DNA from 3 places in the Vreelandella venusta genome. Region 3 is predicted to be linked to each of the others. Evidence: predicted binding sites of a transcription regulator. Region 3 holds the regulator's gene; each other region holds the start of a gene.
The links. Region 3 encodes FliA, which starts transcription of late flagellar genes. Its sites were predicted from a motif close to CTAAAGTTNNNNNNNNNNCNGCCGATA; they were not measured.

Region 1: the regulator FliA is predicted to act here: its motif matches at 4,435-4,461, upstream of IR195_RS07820 (DUF4019 domain-containing protein).
Region 2: the regulator FliA is predicted to act here: its motif matches at 4,884-4,910, upstream of fliD (flagellar filament capping protein FliD).

Annotation. Positions count from the first base shown of each region.
Region 1 covers NZ_CP065135.1:1,657,501-1,663,709, reverse strand. Annotated here, with positions in the region: gene IR195_RS07850 (AraC family transcriptional regulator) at 1-688, opposite strand, end outside; gene IR195_RS07845 (DUF1206 domain-containing protein) at 844-1,662, shown strand; gene IR195_RS07840 (YqaA family protein) at 1,672-2,271, shown strand; gene IR195_RS07835 (Lrp/AsnC family transcriptional regulator) at 2,274-2,753, opposite strand; gene IR195_RS07830 (LysE family translocator) at 2,896-3,507, shown strand; gene IR195_RS07825 (antibiotic biosynthesis monooxygenase family protein) at 3,548-3,865, opposite strand; gene IR195_RS07820 (DUF4019 domain-containing protein) at 3,983-4,390, opposite strand; gene IR195_RS07815 (YfcC family protein) at 4,562-5,971, opposite strand; gene IR195_RS07810 (allantoate amidohydrolase) at 6,043-6,209, opposite strand, start outside.
Region 2 covers NZ_CP065135.1:3,696,460-3,702,668, forward strand. Annotated here, with positions in the region: gene IR195_RS17220 (FkbM family methyltransferase) at 1-187, opposite strand, end outside; gene IR195_RS17225 (FliC/FljB family flagellin) at 373-1,560, opposite strand; gene fliD (flagellar filament capping protein FliD) at 1,822-3,225, opposite strand; gene fliD (flagellar filament capping protein FliD) at 3,459-4,805, opposite strand; gene IR195_RS17240 (hypothetical protein) at 5,188-5,517, shown strand; gene IR195_RS17245 (YqhA family protein) at 5,812-6,209, opposite strand, start outside.
Region 3 covers NZ_CP065135.1:141,036-147,244, reverse strand. Annotated here, with positions in the region: gene IR195_RS00655 (adenosylcobalamin-dependent ribonucleoside-diphosphate reductase) at 1-569, opposite strand, end outside; gene IR195_RS00650 (hypothetical protein) at 778-1,335, shown strand; gene IR195_RS00645 (sensor domain-containing diguanylate cyclase) at 1,345-3,387, opposite strand; gene IR195_RS00640 (OmpA/MotB family protein) at 3,411-4,082, opposite strand; gene IR195_RS00635 (motility protein A) at 4,087-4,902, opposite strand; gene IR195_RS00630 (RNA polymerase sigma factor FliA) at 4,942-5,643, opposite strand; gene IR195_RS00625 (flagellar protein FlhE) at 5,670-6,110, opposite strand; gene IR195_RS00620 (hypothetical protein) at 6,178-6,209, opposite strand, start outside.

The DNA of each region.
Region 1 (6,209 bases), 1.5 Mb from region 3:
GCGTTTCCAATGACACATCGAAAGCCGCATTCACGTCACAATAGGCAGCCGCAGCCTGCAAACCATCCGGCGGCTGCGGTCTTGAGACGGTTGTCTCGTGTGCTAATGCCAGCATCAATGCAGTAAGAAACCCGGTAACCGACGCGTGCTTCATAGAGAGAGTGCATTGCTTATCCAATAAACAAGCCGCCATTTCGCAATAGTGAGCATACAGCGCTGGCTGTGAAACCACCGCCGTATCGATATCACTCCAGTCCGGGGAGCCAAGCGTGCCTATTTGATAGCGCAAATCCGCTAGCCATTGCGCATCCACATAGAGCATCAAATATGCCCAGGGTTCGTTCTCAATGGGGTTGCAGGCATGCACCCAGTCGGGGTTCATCATAACCAAGTCACCGGCATTAATGGGGTAAGTCGATTCCCGATAGAAAAACGTACTGCTGCCTGACGTAATAGCCCCGACCGACCAGTGAACATGGCTATGAGGAGCATAGCACACTTGCCTCGCATCACTGATTTTACGCAGTTCGACATAAGGCAGCCGCGAGTCGCGCCAAAAAACAGGCGGCGGCCCAGCCTGTAGAGACTTAGCGCTTCGAGACTTAGTATCTAAAGACTTAGCACTTGGAGACTTAGTACTTAAAGACTCAGCACTTAAAGACTCAGCACCTGGAGACTTATAACTCATCTTCTGCTCGCATCATCAAAAAATAGCGAATAGCCTGATAACCTAGCTTACGCTAGACAATAGCACAGCACGGGCACAGTATGGGCCGCCAGACAAGCTCTACATAAGCCAGATTGCGTAGGAATTCGCAATGCCATAAACGTCAGGAGGACACCATGGCCAATCGAATGAATAACCCAGATCATCGTGATGCGATCACCCTTTTCGCCCGAATGGGCTACGCTTCTCGCGGCATCGTTTATGTATTAGTGGGAGGCCTAGCCACCCTGGCAGCCTTTGGACAAGGTGGCCAAACGGAAGGCAGCCGCGGTGCTCTAGAAAGAGTGCTAACGGCCCCCTTTGGTAACATCATGCTAGGTCTTATTGCTGTTGGTTTGGTCGGCTACGCTCTGTGGCGCACGATCCAAGCTGTCAAAGACACCGATCATCATGGTAATAGTACTAAAGGCTTAACTATTCGCACGAGTTTATTAGCGAGTGCCATTACGCATATTCTTCTGGCATTTTTTGCTGCAACGCTCATCTTCCAATTTGCAGGCTCTTCTGGGGATTCCAGAGGCGGCTCGCAAGGCGTAGCAGATTGGCTGATGCAGCAGCCATTCGGGCGATGGTTAGTTGGCGGGGTTGGTTTAATTTTGATGGGTGTTGGTATTGCCCATGCAATCAAAGGCTACAAAGCAAAATTCGATAAACACTTTGCGATGCCACCAAAAACTCAACAATGGGCCTATCCCATCTGTCGATTCGGCTTAGTGATTCGCGGTCTCGTCTTCGTGATCGTGGGCAGTTTTTTTATCATCGCAGCCTACCAAATTAACCCTAATCAAGCAGGTGGTATGGGAGAAGTATTCAGTACGCTACGCAGCCAACCTTTCGGTCAGTGGTTGCTTGCCTTTGTCGCACTTGGGCTCTTTGCGTTTGGTCTCTACAGCCTTTTAGCGGCCGTCTATCGTCACATTAATACTGAAATGTAGAGACATAAGATGCCTTCAACAACACGGACTAAACAGTGGTTTGAGCGTATTAATAGCTCGAAAAACATGCTGTGGCTACTCGGCACTCTGTCTTTTTTAGAAACCATTATTTTGCCAATTCCCATAGAGCTGGTATTGATCCCGCTCATGGCGATTAACAAGCAGCGTATTTGGGCGATCGCCATCGCGACAACTCTCGGCTGCCTGATAGCTTCGATTGTCGGCTACGCCGTTGGCATGGTGCTTTATCAATCCATAGGTACGTGGTTTATCGAATTTATGGGTATTGAACAAAGCTATCAATCTTTCCAAACCTTCTTTGGCCAGTACGGTTTTGCCGCAATTTTAGCCATAGGCATACTGCCGATCCCGTTTCAGGTGGCGATGATTACCGCCGGGCTTTCCGGCTATCCGATTATGTTATTTGTGCTGGCTGCCCTGATAGCCCGTGGGCTTCGCTATTTCGGCCTTGCTTGGCTGGTACACCGCTTTGGCAACCGCGTAGAACTTATGTGGAAACGTCACGCGCTTAAAACCAGCCTAGCGTTAGGCATTGTGGTTCTGGCGGTGGTCGTCGGATTACAGTCGCTGGCTGGGTTAGTAATGTAGCGTTAAACGCTATTATCTAATGGCAATGTGCCATACTCTTTCACTGGCTGAATAGCAAAGTTGCTGCGAATATCGCTCACTCCTGGTAAGCGCAGCAACGTTCCCGTTAAAAACGCCTCGTAAGCTGCCAAGCTAGGCACTACCACCTGTAGCAGAAAATCCGATTCACCAGACACCAAATGCGCAGTGACTACTTCCGGCAGTTTAACCACGGCTTCTCGGAAAGCATTGGCTTGCTCTTCATGATGTCGTTCTACCTTAATGCCCACAAACACCGTTAGCTCCAGCCCGACACTTCGACGATCAAGCTCTGCGTGGTAGCCACGAATAATGCCGCTTGCTTCCAAGCGCCGCACTCGGCGTAAACAGGGAGACGGCGACAAGTTTACTTTCTCTGCGAGTTCCACATTGGTTAAGCGAGCATCCCCCTGTAACAACGCAAGAATGCGTCGGTCGGTAGCATCTAATTGATCATTTGGCATAAACAAGCATTTCCTTACTCTTAATTGGCACAAAATATCAATAACCAATGCTACATGAGCGTAAATGGCAAGAAATCACTCATCACTTTAACGGTACCATGCCCTTTGTGAAGTCACTACGTGCAATCTTGAGGGAGCGGCCATGGAAATCGGTCTTTTTATTAGCGCATTAGCCATTGTTTACCTGATTCCGGGCCCGGATATGCTATTGGTGCTGCATACCAGTAGTACGCTGGGCCGCGGGCATGGGCTAGCCACCGCGCTAGGGTTAGCCATCGCCCGAGGACTGCATGTGGCGTTAGCCGGCTTGGGCTTGGCCGCCCTATTTGTCGCCGCTCCGTGGCTTTTTGATGCTGTTCGTTATCTCGGTGCGGCCTACTTGATTTGGGTGGGCTTACAGCTGATTCGTAGCAAACGGAGCACTGATACTAACCAGCCGCAAGCATCGCTCACCGGTAGCTATTACTTAGCCTGGAGACGGGGTCTGTTAACGAACCTGCTGAACCCAAAATCGCTGCTGTTTTGTTCGGTGTTATTACCCCAGTTCGTCCACACCCAACAGGGTGACGTTGCGCTCCAGTTTACGCTATTGGGGGCTGTGCTAGTGGGCGTCGGACTTCTCTACGATGCGCTATATGCCTGCTTGGGAGCGCAGATGCAACGCTGGTTTGAAAGTCATCAAACAAGGCAAACACTACAACGTTGGGTATTTGGAACGCTAATTATTGGCTTTGCCCTGAAGTTAGCCTCTTAAATTTAAGCAGCAAAAAGCCTGCCTATGCTGCGTTGATAGTTTAAATACCATAATCTCGTTCGACTTTGGCAATGCGCGTCTTAAAATGCCGGTACCACTGCTGATGGCCTAGACGCTGGGCTTCCAGATGCTCAGCGTGGGCCTTCCACGCTTTGATTGAGGCCAAATCAGCCCAGTATGACACCGTCACACCCACTTCATTTCGGGCAGACTCTACCCCCAAGAATCCCGGCTGCTGTGCTGCAAGTTCAACCATTCTGGCCGCCATTGCGTCATAGCCGTTATCAATCTCGGTGCGTTGCGAGGTAAAAATAACCGCGTAGTAAGGCGGCTCGGGGGTGTTAGCAATAGTAGGTATAACATCGCTATTTTGATACGTGCTGGGTGGGGCATCGGTCATTTACACATACCTATTACAAAGAGCTATTATAAAGCGCTATTACAAAGAGCTATTACAAAGAGCTATTTTAAAGAACTATTGCACATAATAACCACTAACTCGCCACTCACCATTTTCAAGATGAGGCGTTACGGTCTCTACTCCTCTCGCTTTATTTTCAAATCGAGTATGGAAGATAAAAACCATATAGTCACCATCTGGCGCACCCGGCATAGATCGATAGTGAGAGGCTTGCACTTGCCGACGTGATTCTACCGGCCCAAATTCATTACGTGCTAACTCAATAATGCGTCTAAGCATGCTAGGCGATAGCGGCGTTTTTAGTAACGGCGATGAGCTCTCCCAGGCTTGTTCAACCTCACCATTATCAATTGACTCTAACCAAGCGAGCGCCGCAGATTCTGCCGTATTAGCAGACGCCTGGGTATACGTGACTAGGCCAAGCAGGATCGCAGCAAGAAAGAAAGTAGGTGATTTTGGCATGGCTAACTCGTATGGGGCTTGGTGACTGTGGCCTGTTAAGTAATTATCGGACAATGACTGAATTTCTTTAGCACCGAACCACATAACAGCAAAACGAAGGGGGAAAATCCTTCTGGATTCTCCCCCAGTCACTACTGCGTCGAGCGTCAGTTAGCCGCCTAACGACAGTACTTAATAACCCACGTAATAGCCTAATACCAGCGCTGCCCAGCACATAACGTAAACCAGCACTAACAAAGGAGTAATAACACGCAGCCACTGTGCGTAGGAGACCCTACCTAGCGCCAGCATGGCAAGGGTGCCGCCAGACGTTGGAACAATCAGGTTAGTTAAACCATCTCCCACCTGGAAGGACGTGATCATTAACTGACGGCTCATACCAATTAGGTCCGCCAAAGGAATCAAAATCGGCATGGTAACCAATGCTTGACCCGACCCGCCCGGAATAAACAGGTTGATCACGCCTTGAATCACACTTGAAGCAACAGCCGCCACGGCGGTAGGCATATCCCCCACCAGAGAGCTAAGCGAGTTAACAATCGTATCGATAATCTGGGCATCTTTAAGGATGACCTGAATAGAGGCTGCAACGCCAATCACTAAGGCACCAGCGGTTACCGATGAGGCGCCTTCCATCATCTGTCTTACCAGTGCATTAGCTCCCAGGCCGTTAGCGAGTCCAATAACAATCGCCATCAGCAAGAACATGGCGGCAATCTCATTGATGTACCAACCGCGGGTAAACACACCGATTAGCATGATAATCAGACCAGCAATAAAAATAGCTAATGTAATGATGTTCTGGCGGGTCAACGTATAGTCTTCGAGACGCTTGGTTAGTTCGGCCGGGTTGTCATCGTGGTAGTCCATTTTGACAACGTAACGACAAATAAAAAGCGTCAAGGTAGCCAGACACGCAACCACCATCAACGTGCGTAACCACCAGCCTGAAAACGTAGGTAATTCACCAATACCCTGCGCAACGCCAACGGTGTATGGATTGATCGGCGACAAAGCGAAGCCAATGCCGATGCCACCCACGGCCATCACAACACCGACTAAACGAGAGCAGCCAATGGCAGAAGCTATCAGTACACCAATGGGTACGAGCGCAATATTATTTTCGAAACCAACCGCAACGCCAAAGAAGCCATAGATAAAGGTACCAGCAGCAATAATTAGGTTGCGGCTTTTAATGCTATTTTCAGCGCCGACGCGATGAACGGCGACACCAATGGCGTTTTCCAGCGCACCTGTCTTCTGCAGAATATGAAATAGGCCGCCAGCAATAAACACGATAAACAGATATTGCGACGCATTAATCAGACCTTGCGGTATGGCGACGAAAATCTTGAAAAAATGCAGATTTGCAACATCTGACAAGTACATGAAAGATTCAGGAATAACTGTCGTACGACCATCGACAGTCTGACGCTCAAACTCTCCTGCGGGCACAATAAACGTCATTAGGTAGGCGGCAACCAAAATGAAGAAAATTAGCACCATCGGGTCCGGTATTTGTTTGTACCACTTACCTGATGCAGGGGCTTTTGTGTCTGAAATTTGCTGTTGTTGGCTCATAATCAACCCTTATGATTTTTGTGGCTTTATGTTGAGCTAGTTGGACAAACGTTGCGATACAAGGCTGCCAGCTATTGCTGTTGGGCGAGTCGCTGACAGGTGTTTAAGAGAACCTCAATGGCAACGCCGAGATCCTCGGGCTTAATAGCTTCGCTAGGGTGGTGGCTAATACCGCCGCGACAACGAACAAACAGCATGCCGATGTCGCACAGGTCGGCCATGGCCAACCCATCATGGC
Region 2 (6,209 bases), 880 kb from region 3:
CCTCAAGTGCTTCTTGTAGATGTCCTGCCTCTGAGAGTTCTGCACTGAGCTGCTTCCACGCAGAAATATTTTTTGGCTGACGCTCCGTTAGCGCTCTGGCTTTCTTCAATGCTTGCGCTGTTCCTCTCGTATCCAAAGTGCGCTGGCGAGCATTATTTGATGAGCGATAGGGCTTTTTATTCGACATGGTAGAGAACATCCTGAAGGCGGTTAAGCTATGCATGACATCATATCTGATGCCCCCTCCCCTCAAAGGTACGAAAAGCGCTGAATATAGTTGTTAACTGATTTCATTCCAGCCGCAAAACAAGACAGGCCTCCATAAAGGAGGCCTGTAGATAATCCGAAAGTACGGATAAGTAGTACGATGGCTTAGCCCAGCAGTGAAAGAACGTTCTGCGGAATCTGGTTAGCCTGTGCCAGTACAGAGGTGCCCGCCTGCTGCAGAATCTGTGCGCGGGTCATATTAGCTACTTCTGTTGCATAGTCAGCATCTTCGATACGTGACCGAGCGGCAGAGAGGTTGGTTTCGTTGGTCTGCAAGTTGGTAATCGCAGAATCAAAGCGGTTCTGAACGGCACCCAGGCCAGAGCGCAGCTCATCGACCTGTTTAAGGGCCGCATCAAGCTTCTCCATCGGGTTAGTGGACGCAGAGCTTAGCAGGTCTTTTGCACCCAAGTCTGTGCCAGTAACAGTATAGGCAGCAGTGGTATTACCAGTAGCGACAGTGGCTTCTGAGGGATCAAGTGCCACTTGGAAGGTTACCGCAGTGCCGGAAGTCGCTTCGATGCCCTGTAAACCAAGTGCTTTTGCTTCAGCGTTATTTTGAGCAGTAATGGTAACGTCAACGTACCAGTTACCGTTATCATCAACTTGAGCAGTTCCAGCGCTGTTTACAGCGGCAGCACTAACACCTAAGTTAGTAGCCAAATCAGCGGAGAAGTCGTTAACAGTATTGGTAGTTACACCAGTACCCTGACCGTAGGCAGCTTCATAATCTGCAGCGACAGCTGCGCCAAGATTCTCACCCGGGCCGTTTACATTGAAGCTGGTTAAATTTAGTGTGTCAGAAGTGATTTTCTCCAGGACAACGTCGATAGACTCACCGTCGTTGGCACCTACTTGAATAGACAGACTCTGATCTTCGGACAATACTTTAACGCCGTTAAAATCAGTCTGTTCTGAAATACGGTCAATCTCGGTAAGACGCTGATTGATTTCGTCTTGAATGGACTGTAAGTCATCCTGGCTGTTGGTACCGTTTTGTGCCTGAACCGTCAGCTCACGAACACGCTGCAAGTTATCGTTGACCTGGTTCAATGCGCCTTCAGCAGTCTGTGCAACAGAAATACCGTCATTGGCATTACGCTGTGCTTGAGACAGGCCAGTAATTTGGCTAGACATACGGTTGGCGATGGCTTGGCCAGCTGCGTCGTCTTTAGCGCTGTTGATACGCAGACCAGAGCTTAGGCGCTCCATAGACGTGGTCAGGGCACTTTGTGATTTGGACAGGTTGGACTGGCCAATCATGGAGGTAATGTTGGTATTGATCACTGACATGGTGTGATTCTCCTTGCATGAACACTGGCCGGAAGGCCTGCTATTCGGCCACTTTGTGCGCCGTTATTAGAATTAACGGCACGGCGAGAGGAATCTTTAGGGCGGTTAGTAAAAAAAGATGTAATGTTTGGTAACTGCAGAGTGAGAAACTTACTTTTACATGAGCAACAAAAGGGCGGCTTACGCCGCCCATTCCGGATGCCTCGCTTCGCTCGTTACACCGCCCTACTTATCTATGGCTACTCAACCGAAGCGCTAAGGTTATTTCTTACGGCCGAGCTGACTATCCAGAGCGTCAAATTGCTGAGTGAGGTAACTGCTCATGCTGTTCATCTGGGCAATCATCGCATCCAGTTGGCCGAACTGGGTGCGGTAGCGAGAGATAGTGCCTTCAATGGTTTTTTCCATACGCTCGAAACGGTCGTCCAGGCTTTTTACACGGTTTTCCGCGCCGCTAATCGCCAGCTTGACCACGCCGTTGTTGCCCAGCACCTGTTCGATAGTGGTGTTTAGTCTACCCGCCATACCCTCCCCCTCGTTTTCACCGGCAAAAAAGGCATTGAGTGCCTGGGGATTATTAGCGATCAAGTCATCTAACGTCTCTTCATCGACCTTGAGCTTGCCATCTCGTTGCAGAGTGATGCCTAGCTGGTTAAGGGTAGACAACTCACCGCCTTCTACCCCACCGGTTAATATACTGCGCAGCCGGGATTCGATGGTGCGCACGGTGTTATCGCCCAATAGCTCACCAGCGGTTTCGCTATCGCCGGTAAAGCGAGTGAGCTTGCCAATAGTGCCTTTTAAGTCATTAAACGCTTTTACAAAGCCATTAATCGCTTCGCGCTGCTTTAGCGTGTCGCGCTCAACATTAATGGTACTGGAAGCCATTTCTCCGTCCACGATATCAAGCTCAGTAAGGTTAAGCGTTACCCCCTGAATCGCACCTTCAATACTGTTTTCCGCACTGCTAATCGTAATACCATTAACCGTAAGCGCGGCATTCTCCCCTGAGCGCTTCGTTGCCGCATCCTCAGCAAAGGGGCCAAGCACTACGGTGCTACCGGCATCTACAAAACTAAAGTTTTCAACAGAAGCGTCTGCGCCGGTCGTTTTAGAACTCAGTGCCAGCCGGTAGCCCGTGCCATCGTTGATAATCGTGGCGTTAACACCAGCATCTTTATCAGCGTTAATGGCATCACGAATATCCGCAAGGCTACTGCCTTCTGCAATGTTGATAGCGACGCTCTCGCCATCGCCAAAGGTTAGCTGCAGCGCAGTTGCCCCTTGTAGATCCATGGCTGCGTCCCGCTCTCCCACGCGGTTTGAAGCTAGCGTGCCAGAGGTGGCCAATTGGCTGACCTCTACCCGGTAGCTGCCCGGCAGCGCATCAGCGGCGGCAGTCGCTTTAATAGCTTCTCCACCACCAGTGCCACGCACATTGGCTGAAAGGCTTTGATAGAGCTTGGGGTCATTGATTTTGGCGACCGCGTCTTGAAACGCGTTCAGCGACGTTTGAAGTTGGCCAAAGGCAGAAATTTTCGCCTGCTGCTGCTTCTTTTGAAGCGTAATCGGCACGAGTTTGCCTCGCTCAGCCACTTGAAGCTGATCAAGCAAACCGGTGAGATCAAGGCCAGAACCAACGCCAAGAGAGGTTATCGTCGCCATGCGGGGGGTATTCCTCAGTGCAAAAGGCTAAACCACAAGACTCAGGCGCGCATGCACACGCCCGTTTATTTAATAGCACTGCTATCGGCAGAAAAGCGCACAACTTTAGCGCCTTTTCGCGCTTTCGCTGATTTTCATACTTTTTTACTAGAAATGAGAAACTTCTAATAAAAACGCCTGCAGGAAGCAGGCGTTAGCGTAGACGTTCAACAACCATCCAATTACTTTAGCGGTTATTTACGCCCAAGCTGAGCGTCGAGGGCATCAAACTGCTGGGTTAGATAGCTGCTGGTTTGGTTCATCTGGGCAATCATGCTATCTAACTGGCCGAACTGGGTACGGTAACGAGAAATGGTCCGCTCAATGGTCTGTTCTGTTCGGGTGTAGCGCTCCACTAGGGACTCCACACGATTTTCCGCCCCGGTAATAGCGCCTTTCACAGCCCCGTTAGTGCCCAATAACTGGTCTAGGCCTTGGTTTAACTGGCCAGCCATACCTGAATCGTCGGCGTCACCAGCAAAGAACACCGACAGCGCATCCTGGTTATTGACAATGGCGTTATCCAGTTCGCTTTCATCAATAGAAAGCGTGCCGTCCCGCTGTAGCGAAATACCAATATCACTAAGCATCGAGAACTCACCTTCGATACCGCCACTTAATATGCTGCGCATGCGCGATTCCACCGTGCGCACCGTATTATCACCGTTGAGCTCGCCTGCCACGCCGGTTTCCGCATTGTAACTGGTCAGCTCGCCGATGGTGCCCTTAAGCTCGTTATAGGCATCGACAAAGCCCGTAATTGCTTCACGAACAGCGCGTGTATTCTGCTCGACTTCCACGGTGCTATCGCCTTCCTCTTGCAGATTAAGCGTCACGCCTTGAATCGCTCCTTCAACCTGATTAGTGGGACTGGTGATAGCAATACCATTCACCGTTAACGCGGCATCGGTGCCTGCTTGCAGAGTATTATCGGTGTCCGCAGCGAAGGGTTCGGTGCCTGAAAAGCTAAAGCCGGTAATAGAGGCGTCCGCACCGGTTTCGCTAGAACTAAGCGCCAGCCGGTAGTTGGTGCCGTCGTTCACAATAGTGGCGTTAACGCCTGAATCTTCACTGGCGTTAATCGCATCGCGAATATCTTCCAGACTACTATTCGCACCGATGGTGACCTCTTTACTGGACCCATCACCGAATGAGAAGGTTAGCGTTTGCTCAGCGGTCGTTAGCGACGCATCCAGTTCAGCAACACCTTCGGAAGCCAGCGTGCCACGAGTAGCGAGTGTATTAACGGTGACATTGTAACTACCGGGCTGCGCTTCGCCGTCTGCCGTGGCAGTAATAGCATCGCCTCCTACATTCGTGGAAAGGCTTTCATACAGCGCACTGTCGTTTAACTCAGCGGCTGCAGTTTGAAATTTGGAAAGCGCACTTTGCAGCTGACCATAAGCAGAAATCTTGGTCTGCTGGGTTTCCAGTTGACGCTCTATAGGCTTCAACTTCCCTCGCTCAGCATCTTGCAGTTGATCCAGCAATTCATTGAGCTTGAGCCCTGAGCCAATACCGAGTGATGAAATGGAAGCCATAAGTTACTGCCCTTTTTTTAAATAACGCCCAACACGCTGGCGCTGCTCATACATAAGAATGTGATTTATATTTAATACTATCGGCCATTAAAGCTTAGACTTGAGCCTATTTGGCTTTTTTTTACGTACTAAAAAGTAATGAATTGTAAAGAATGACGCTTACATAAAACTAAAAAACCATAACACCATCAATTTTAATTAATATTTTTTGCTTTTCCCCTAGCGGCTTACATGCTGAATTATCTAGATGACAGAAATGTGTCAGAAAAAGGTCGATGGTGGCTTTGACACCAACCCATCATAGACCTTGGTCTAATACTCACATTGCTTTATAATGCGCTGCAACAAGCCCATTTTGGGGCTATTTGCAGGAGAACGACTTATGCCTTCCGAGGTGTCACACCCCGCATCCAGCGTAGCGTCTGCCGCTTATCATGTGCAGCGCAGCCTACGCCACTGCCTTTCTAGCGTTGCCGAGCTGCTTTACGATAACGGCCATGTGCTCGAAACTATTACCTTGCCACAGCGTGGCCTTGCCCGGCGTGAGCTAGCTCATTTGAAGGGGCAATGCCCTAGCTGGAAAACATGCCAACAGGTGCTTGAAGAGAGCGGTGCCGCTGAATTTAACGACTACGACTGTTTCGTACTGACGTCGATGGGACGGGAACTAATGTTTGATATGTTTGGCCAGGGCGCTGCCGACTGCGCGTAAATACAAAGCGCCCGCAGCCCCTTGAAAAAAGGGCTGCGGGCGTTTTTCTATTGGCGCGGTGTGCTTAACGCAGTCCAAGTAGCGATAGAATAAACAGCACAACAACGATTAGACCAATAATATAGATAATGTTACGCATAACGGCACTCCTTGCTTTTGCGTTTAAAGGCTTGCTTCAAAGAGAGCAACACCTTGGGATAACATTTCCAGCCTAGCAGTGATTGATAATGTTTGCGTAATTTACCCTCGGCGGGTATTAACTCACTCGCTTAAGAGACAGCCCGACGATTCGTCTCACTCCCCCTTATGCCCAAGACTCATGAGATACAGCGCTGCCGCCAGCGCCAGCACCGAAAGCGCGAGGTAGATGGCTTCCAGTGGCGTCGTGAAACGGATATCCACCACAGCGCGGAAAAACTCAATAATTACCGCCAAAATCACCACGCGGGCAATCTTGTCTTTGAGCTGATCCAGCGAGCCTACGTTAAACGGGTGTTTGGGATAGCGCACTTCCGCCTGATCGATTCGGGAAACAAACAGCCGATAGATACCCAGCCCAAAGATCAACAACACAATCGCTATTAAATAAACATCAACAGCAATGATGATGTCCGGCACCAGGGTATCGTGGATATCTTGAGAACTACCCACCAGATAGTAACGCAGTACGTCGCCCACCACGGTTAAGATAT
Region 3 (6,209 bases):
CGAACATCAGGATGGCCAACGTCGAAAGTGCCCATCTGAGCCCCTCGGCGTCCACCTGCGGATGCCACGGTGAAACACATCTTGTCGTAGATATCCATAAACGCCAGCGGCCCGTTAGTGCCAGCCCCGGCACCAAACACAAACGCTCCTTTATGGCGCAGCGTCGAAAAGTCGTAGCCAATACCGGCGCCAGACTTCAACGTCATACCGGCATCAACGACGGAGTCGAGAATATCGCGCATAGAGTCGCGAATAGTGCGGGAAACCGTGCAGTTAATCAGGCTAACCGCCGGTTTGTAGGCTTCAGCGCCCGCATTGGAAAGGATTCGTCCGGCAGGAATCGCGCCGTTTTCTAACGCCCAGCGGAATTTTGGTAGCCATTCGTTAGCATTGTCACCTTCAACCGCCGCCAACGCTCGCGCGACACGCTCAAAGGTAGCACCCACATCCTGATCAACAGGTTGGCTATGGCGATCTTTTAACCGATATTTGGCATCCCAGATATCTTTTGAGGGAATCTGTAAGGGGACGTCATTCGAAGTCTTCATAGCCTTTGCTGCGGTGCTCATGTCGCGAAACTCCTTCACAACGGGGTGAAATTAGCGCTCAAAACGGAGCGATTATACGTTCTGCGACCATGAAGTATAGACTTGACTTTACACTATATGCGGCATTTCTCTTGTTAAAAACTACTACATATAGAAAAATCAGCGCGTTACCTTTTGCTTATCTGCAACACACGATAGGCTAATGTTTTTCTTGTGCGATGCCACCCTTATGCCTACATTCAAGCCTTTTGCGTTAGTGACCTTTAGCGCCATATTTTCCAGCACTGCACTGCCTAGCATGGCAACAACGTTCAATATTGATGACGTACAGCCCCACGGGCATTGGCAGTCAATGGCGCTAACGTTAGGCAGTGAGCGGCACTTTCGCGCCGTGGAAACCCATAGCTATTCGGATGCCACCTTGAGCTTGAACGCAACTCAGGGTGTTTGCGACTTACCGTGGCTGGAAATGCGGGTCACGTTGGCGGAACAGCAAGGCGAAAGCCGCGCGGTTAACTTAGTGCCAACTAGGCTCCGGGTGGATGACACGCCGATCATTGATACCATGGCTGAGTTTATTACTGAGCGTGGCGATGATGGGTTTTATGCGCACTTCTACCTAAGCGAGCTACCAACATTAATGGCTCAAATGAGCCAGGGAGAGCAGCTGTTTATTGGTTTCGATCAACAAGATAGCGACCCTTGGTACATGACCTTTAGTCTTGATGGCGCTGATGCTGCCATAGCGAGAATGCAGCGTTTATGCGGTCGTGCCGACAATCCATGATGCCACCTGTCACTGCACGCTTTTTTCAGCGATTTCAACGCGGTTACGCCCATTATGTTTAGCTCGGTACATCGCAGCATCGGCCCTGGCGATGAGGGTTTTGCAGCTGTCATTGGGATGCCATACTGCAACACCAATGCTGACCGTTATCGGTTGGCTCAAGCCCTTCACCTGTAGTGTTGCCACTAGCCCACGCAAGCGTTCAGCAAGCCCTTCTGCGGCTTCCATACTGGAGTGGGTGGCCAATACCACAAACTCCTCCCCTCCCCAGCGCCCCAAATGATCACAGCCCCGCAGTGAGCTTTCCACCATGCGGGCTAGCGAAATCAGCACATCATCGCCCACGCTATGGCCGAGGGTGTCATTAATCTGTTTAAAATGATCGACATCAAATAACAGCAGCGCAAAAGTCGCTCCGTAGCGTTTTGCTGCTACTAGTTCGGCATCAATAGCCTGCTCGATGCGGTAACGGTTCCACACCTGAGTGAGCGGGTCAAAATGCGCCAACTGCTCTAATCGTTGATTCGCTTCTGCAAGCGCTTTACGCTCGCGCTCCAGGTGCATATTGAGCGTGCTGATCTCATAAGCAGAAATCGCCAGTGTTAAGTCTTCCCCCAAGTCCATCGCAGCTAGCCGTTCGACGCGTTGCCAGGCTTCGCTTTTTCCTGTCACCTCCTCACACCACGCGTCAGAAGGCGACATTGCCATAGGCGGCAGGGATACCGAAGAGGGCTGCATCGCCCAGTAGAGCGTTTCCACTTGCTCAGGACGAAAAAATATCAGCCAGCCGCGCCGAGCAGGGTCGGTAGGCAACGGCACGGCAAGTACTCCGCTCTGCTCTAGCATGTCTAAAGAGCACGTTAGCGGCTCTTTGGCTGCCTCTTGGGTACACCATGGTCCACTATGGATGTGGGATTTTTCAATCCGCGTGACCAGTTGGCCAATCGCTTCCGGCTTGGGCGTATTGCCTGATTGATAGATGCTACCTTTTACCCATAACGCAACGCCATTGGCACGGAAGAGCGACTTCCATCTGTCGGCATGCTCGGTAAATAGCTGATAAGGCCCCTGGGGCTTTAAGCGATTATTGCTTGAAAGCACCAAGCTGTCTTGTACGCGCTGCAAATAGCGCGCTTCTTGGCGAGCTCTCAGCAGCAGCAGCCGTTGAGTAGCCATTTGCACCAAGGTACGTACCGCATCTCTCACGGGCGGTGTTACAGGGTAGGCTGCTGCCGAGTGGCAAAATAGCAGCCCCCAAAGACCGGTATCTCCCTGCATGGCCACGCTGAGTGCGCCGCGTACGCCCAGTCGTTGTAAGTACTGCTGCCGCTCAGGAGCCGGCGCACGCAGGAAACAATCACTGACATTTACATTTACTACACTCGCAGGCAGTAGGTGCTCACCGGGTGCTGTGACATCTTGGATCAGTCGCACCGAATGGCGCTCATAAGCGCGTCTTAGAGCAATAGGAAAGTCTTTGGCAGGAAAGCGTTGCCCTAACAAGGCCGGTAAGTGATCTGCCGCCACTTCGACACTCGACTGAGCGCGCCTCTTAGCTAACGACTCAGCCACGATTACCCCATGCCAATCACTATCGAGATGGCATACAGATACCCGGTCATGCCCGGTTAACTCTTGTACCGACATCACTAGGTAATCAAGTAGCTCTTCTTGATGGGTCGCTTCCGCTAGGCGCATCAGGCGTTCGTTCACCGTGCCAAGCAGACGCTGTTTACCGAGGGTATGAAGGGGCTCTATCTCAACCAGCACATGCACACCGGCACGGTAAGCATGTAACTGGAAACGGCTTGATCGAGTAGGACACTTAAAGGTGAGTGGCCCCGGCAAACGCTGTTGGCCTTGTAGCTCGTAGCGTATGCGCTGGCTTAAGCGCTTGCCTAGAACGCTGGAAAGCGTTGGAAGACGCCCTTCAGGAAGGCTTACTCCCAGCAGTTCCGCAAAGTTGCTACTAAATGCCTGTATGCGCCGACAGTCAGCATCGAGCACCAGTAATGCACCGAACGACTGTAGTAGCGAGTGATGCTTCGACACAGAGATGGCCTCAAGAAATCTCTTTACCCCTCAGCCTGCTGCCTTAGCAGCAGTTCGACGCGCCGGTTGGCAGATCTGCCTTCCGGTGTAGCGTTACTTTCCATGGGTTGGGTATCGGCATAGCCGACTGCCCGCATACGTGAAATAGCAACTCCCTGGCGCTCAAGATACTGGACCACCGCAATGGCGCGTCCTACCGAGAGATCCCAATTTGAGGGAAAGCGAGAGGTAGCGATGGGAACATTATCCGTATGCCCTTCGACTGAAATTTGCCCCTCAAAGGATGCCAGCACTGCCAGAAGGCTTTCTAACACATCTTGCCCCTGGGGCGTTAGCACGGCGTCACCGCTAGGGAAAAGCAAGCTATCGTCGATGCGCAGCGTAACACCTTCTTCACCCTGAGAGACACTAACTCCTGGGATATTCAGCTCAGCCATTTGCGGCTTTAGCCCGCTGTGCCGGGGGTGAATACCAGTTGCCAAGCTGGCCAACGGAAGCGAGGCGATCGCACTTATAGAATGCACTCTATCGCGTTCAAAAGCAGCCCCTCCCCCCGGCGGCGTCAACGCAAGCAGTAAGACAAACAGCGTGATTAACAGCGTTAATACGTCTAAATAGCTCGTTAGCCACCCCTCATCGCCCTCCCCTGGCACAGTGGGCAATTCCAGCGCGTGCCGTGAGTCACGATCTAGCATGGCGCTACCCTTTTGCCGCAGAGCTAACCGTTGGCCGCGGTTTTACAGCGGCGTCACGGATTTCGTCATGATAGTTAGCCACGAAGGAGTTGAGCGTTTCTTCAATAAAAGAAGGCAGTCGCCGCTTGGTAATTAACGAAATACCTTCCAGCACCATATTCATGGTGATAAGGCGCTCTTCCGTGCGCCGTTCTAGCTTGACGGCAATCGGTTTGAACACCAAGTTAGCGAGCAGAATACCGTAGAATGTTGTCAGCAGAGCTACCGCCATGCGCGGGCCAATAACGTCAAGGTCGCCCGCATCCATTACTTCCAGCATATTGACCAGTCCCACCAAGGTGCCAATCATGCCAAACGCGGGCGCGTAGGTGGCCATAGTGCGGAATATCTGCGCCTCAGCATGCTCGCGTGCTTTTAATCGTGCGATGCGCCAGCGCAGCATATCGAAAATTTCGTCTTCTTTCGTGTTCGCAATGACCAGCTGGATCCCGGTGCGCAAAAAGGGGTTGCGAGTGTGCTCTAGCTCCTTTTCAACCGCCCTGACATCGCCTTTAAACCACAAGCGCGCCATGGACACCAGTTCGTTGATATCATCGCGCACATAAGTGTTTTCACGCCGAAACACCAATCCCACCAGGCGCACCACGCGTAGCACTTCTTTCAGCGGATAACTAATAAAGGTGGCCGCCAAGGTGCCCGTTACTACAATGGCTAGCCCCGGCAGATTGATAAAGCTTTCTGGCGACTCTGCAGTAAAAAACAGTACGCTTACCAGCAACAGCATGCTGGCAAAAATACCGATCAGCGTAGATGGGTTCATCAACGGCTCCTCGCCGGTTATTCGTGATTAATAGTGACGTTAGGCGGTGTCATATAAGCGAGCACGAAGCCTGCTAATCGCCTGGCTGTGAAGCTGGGAGACACGGGATTCGGTCACACCCAGCACCGCCCCAACCTCTTTAAGGTTCAGCTCTTCTTGGTAATACAGCGCCATCAGTAGCTTTTCACGCTCAGGTAAGGCGTCAATCGCGTCAATTAACGACTGTCGCTGCTGCTGATCTAGAAACTGATCGAAGGGCAGATTCGTGGCTTCTTCTTTCACCGACTCGACCCCTTCGGCCACCAATTCTTCAAAGGGCAACAGCTGGCCACTGTTCGTATCATTGAGCAATTGCTGATACTCGCTAAGCGGCATATCCAGATCACGCGCGATTTCACCCTCTTCCGGCGGACGTCCTAGCTGCTGCTCAAGGCGGCGCACCGCATCATCCACGGCTCTGGCAGAGCGGCGCACACTACGTGGCAACCAATCACGTGTGCGCAGCTCATCCATCATGGCGCCGCGAATACGCTGGCTTGCAAACGTGGCGAACGTTGCTCCTTGGGTCGCATCAAAACGCCCTAGTGCTTCTAATAAGCCCACCATGCCGGCTTGAATAAGATCATCCAACTCAATACTTGCGGGTAGTCTTACCTGCAGCGTTAAGGCCTGACGTCTTACCAGTGGCATGTATTGGTTTAACAACTCGCCCTGTTTAATCCTGCCTTGTGCTGTATACATCCTCGTGCCTCACGGCTGAACTCTGTTCACTGGTAATTCACAATCACTTGCAGTCCCTGTACCCGTACCGGGCGCTGGCCTGGCGTCAACGCAAAACGCAAGTACAGCGGTCCATTAACCGATTTACCGGCTAGCGCCGTGGTTGACCCCCGCATAGCCGTCAAAGAAACACACTGCTCAGGGTGGCATAGCCAGGCGTTAACCGGCGCATTGACCGGCATTTGAAAACGCCAATGAATACGCTCTATCGCGGCGTTCTCTACCGGAGCCCCTGCTGGTGGTTGAATGGGCTGGCTACTGACAGCTCGTTCACTCATCGCGACCAGTACGCTGGGCACCTCACTACTCCAACTGCCCGTCGCGGCGTAAACACGCATGGCGATGACGCTTAGCGCCACCATCAACACGCTTTTGAGCAGCCTGTCGGCTTTGCAGGTAGCGACCTTGAAGTCAGCGAGCATCGACATTGTTACTCCCTATAGAGGCGCTTGATTGCGGCTGTTAAAGCACGGCTACATAGCGTCAGGCTAGCTGTCATCGCGCCAGCAGTAAAAGCTCTATATCCA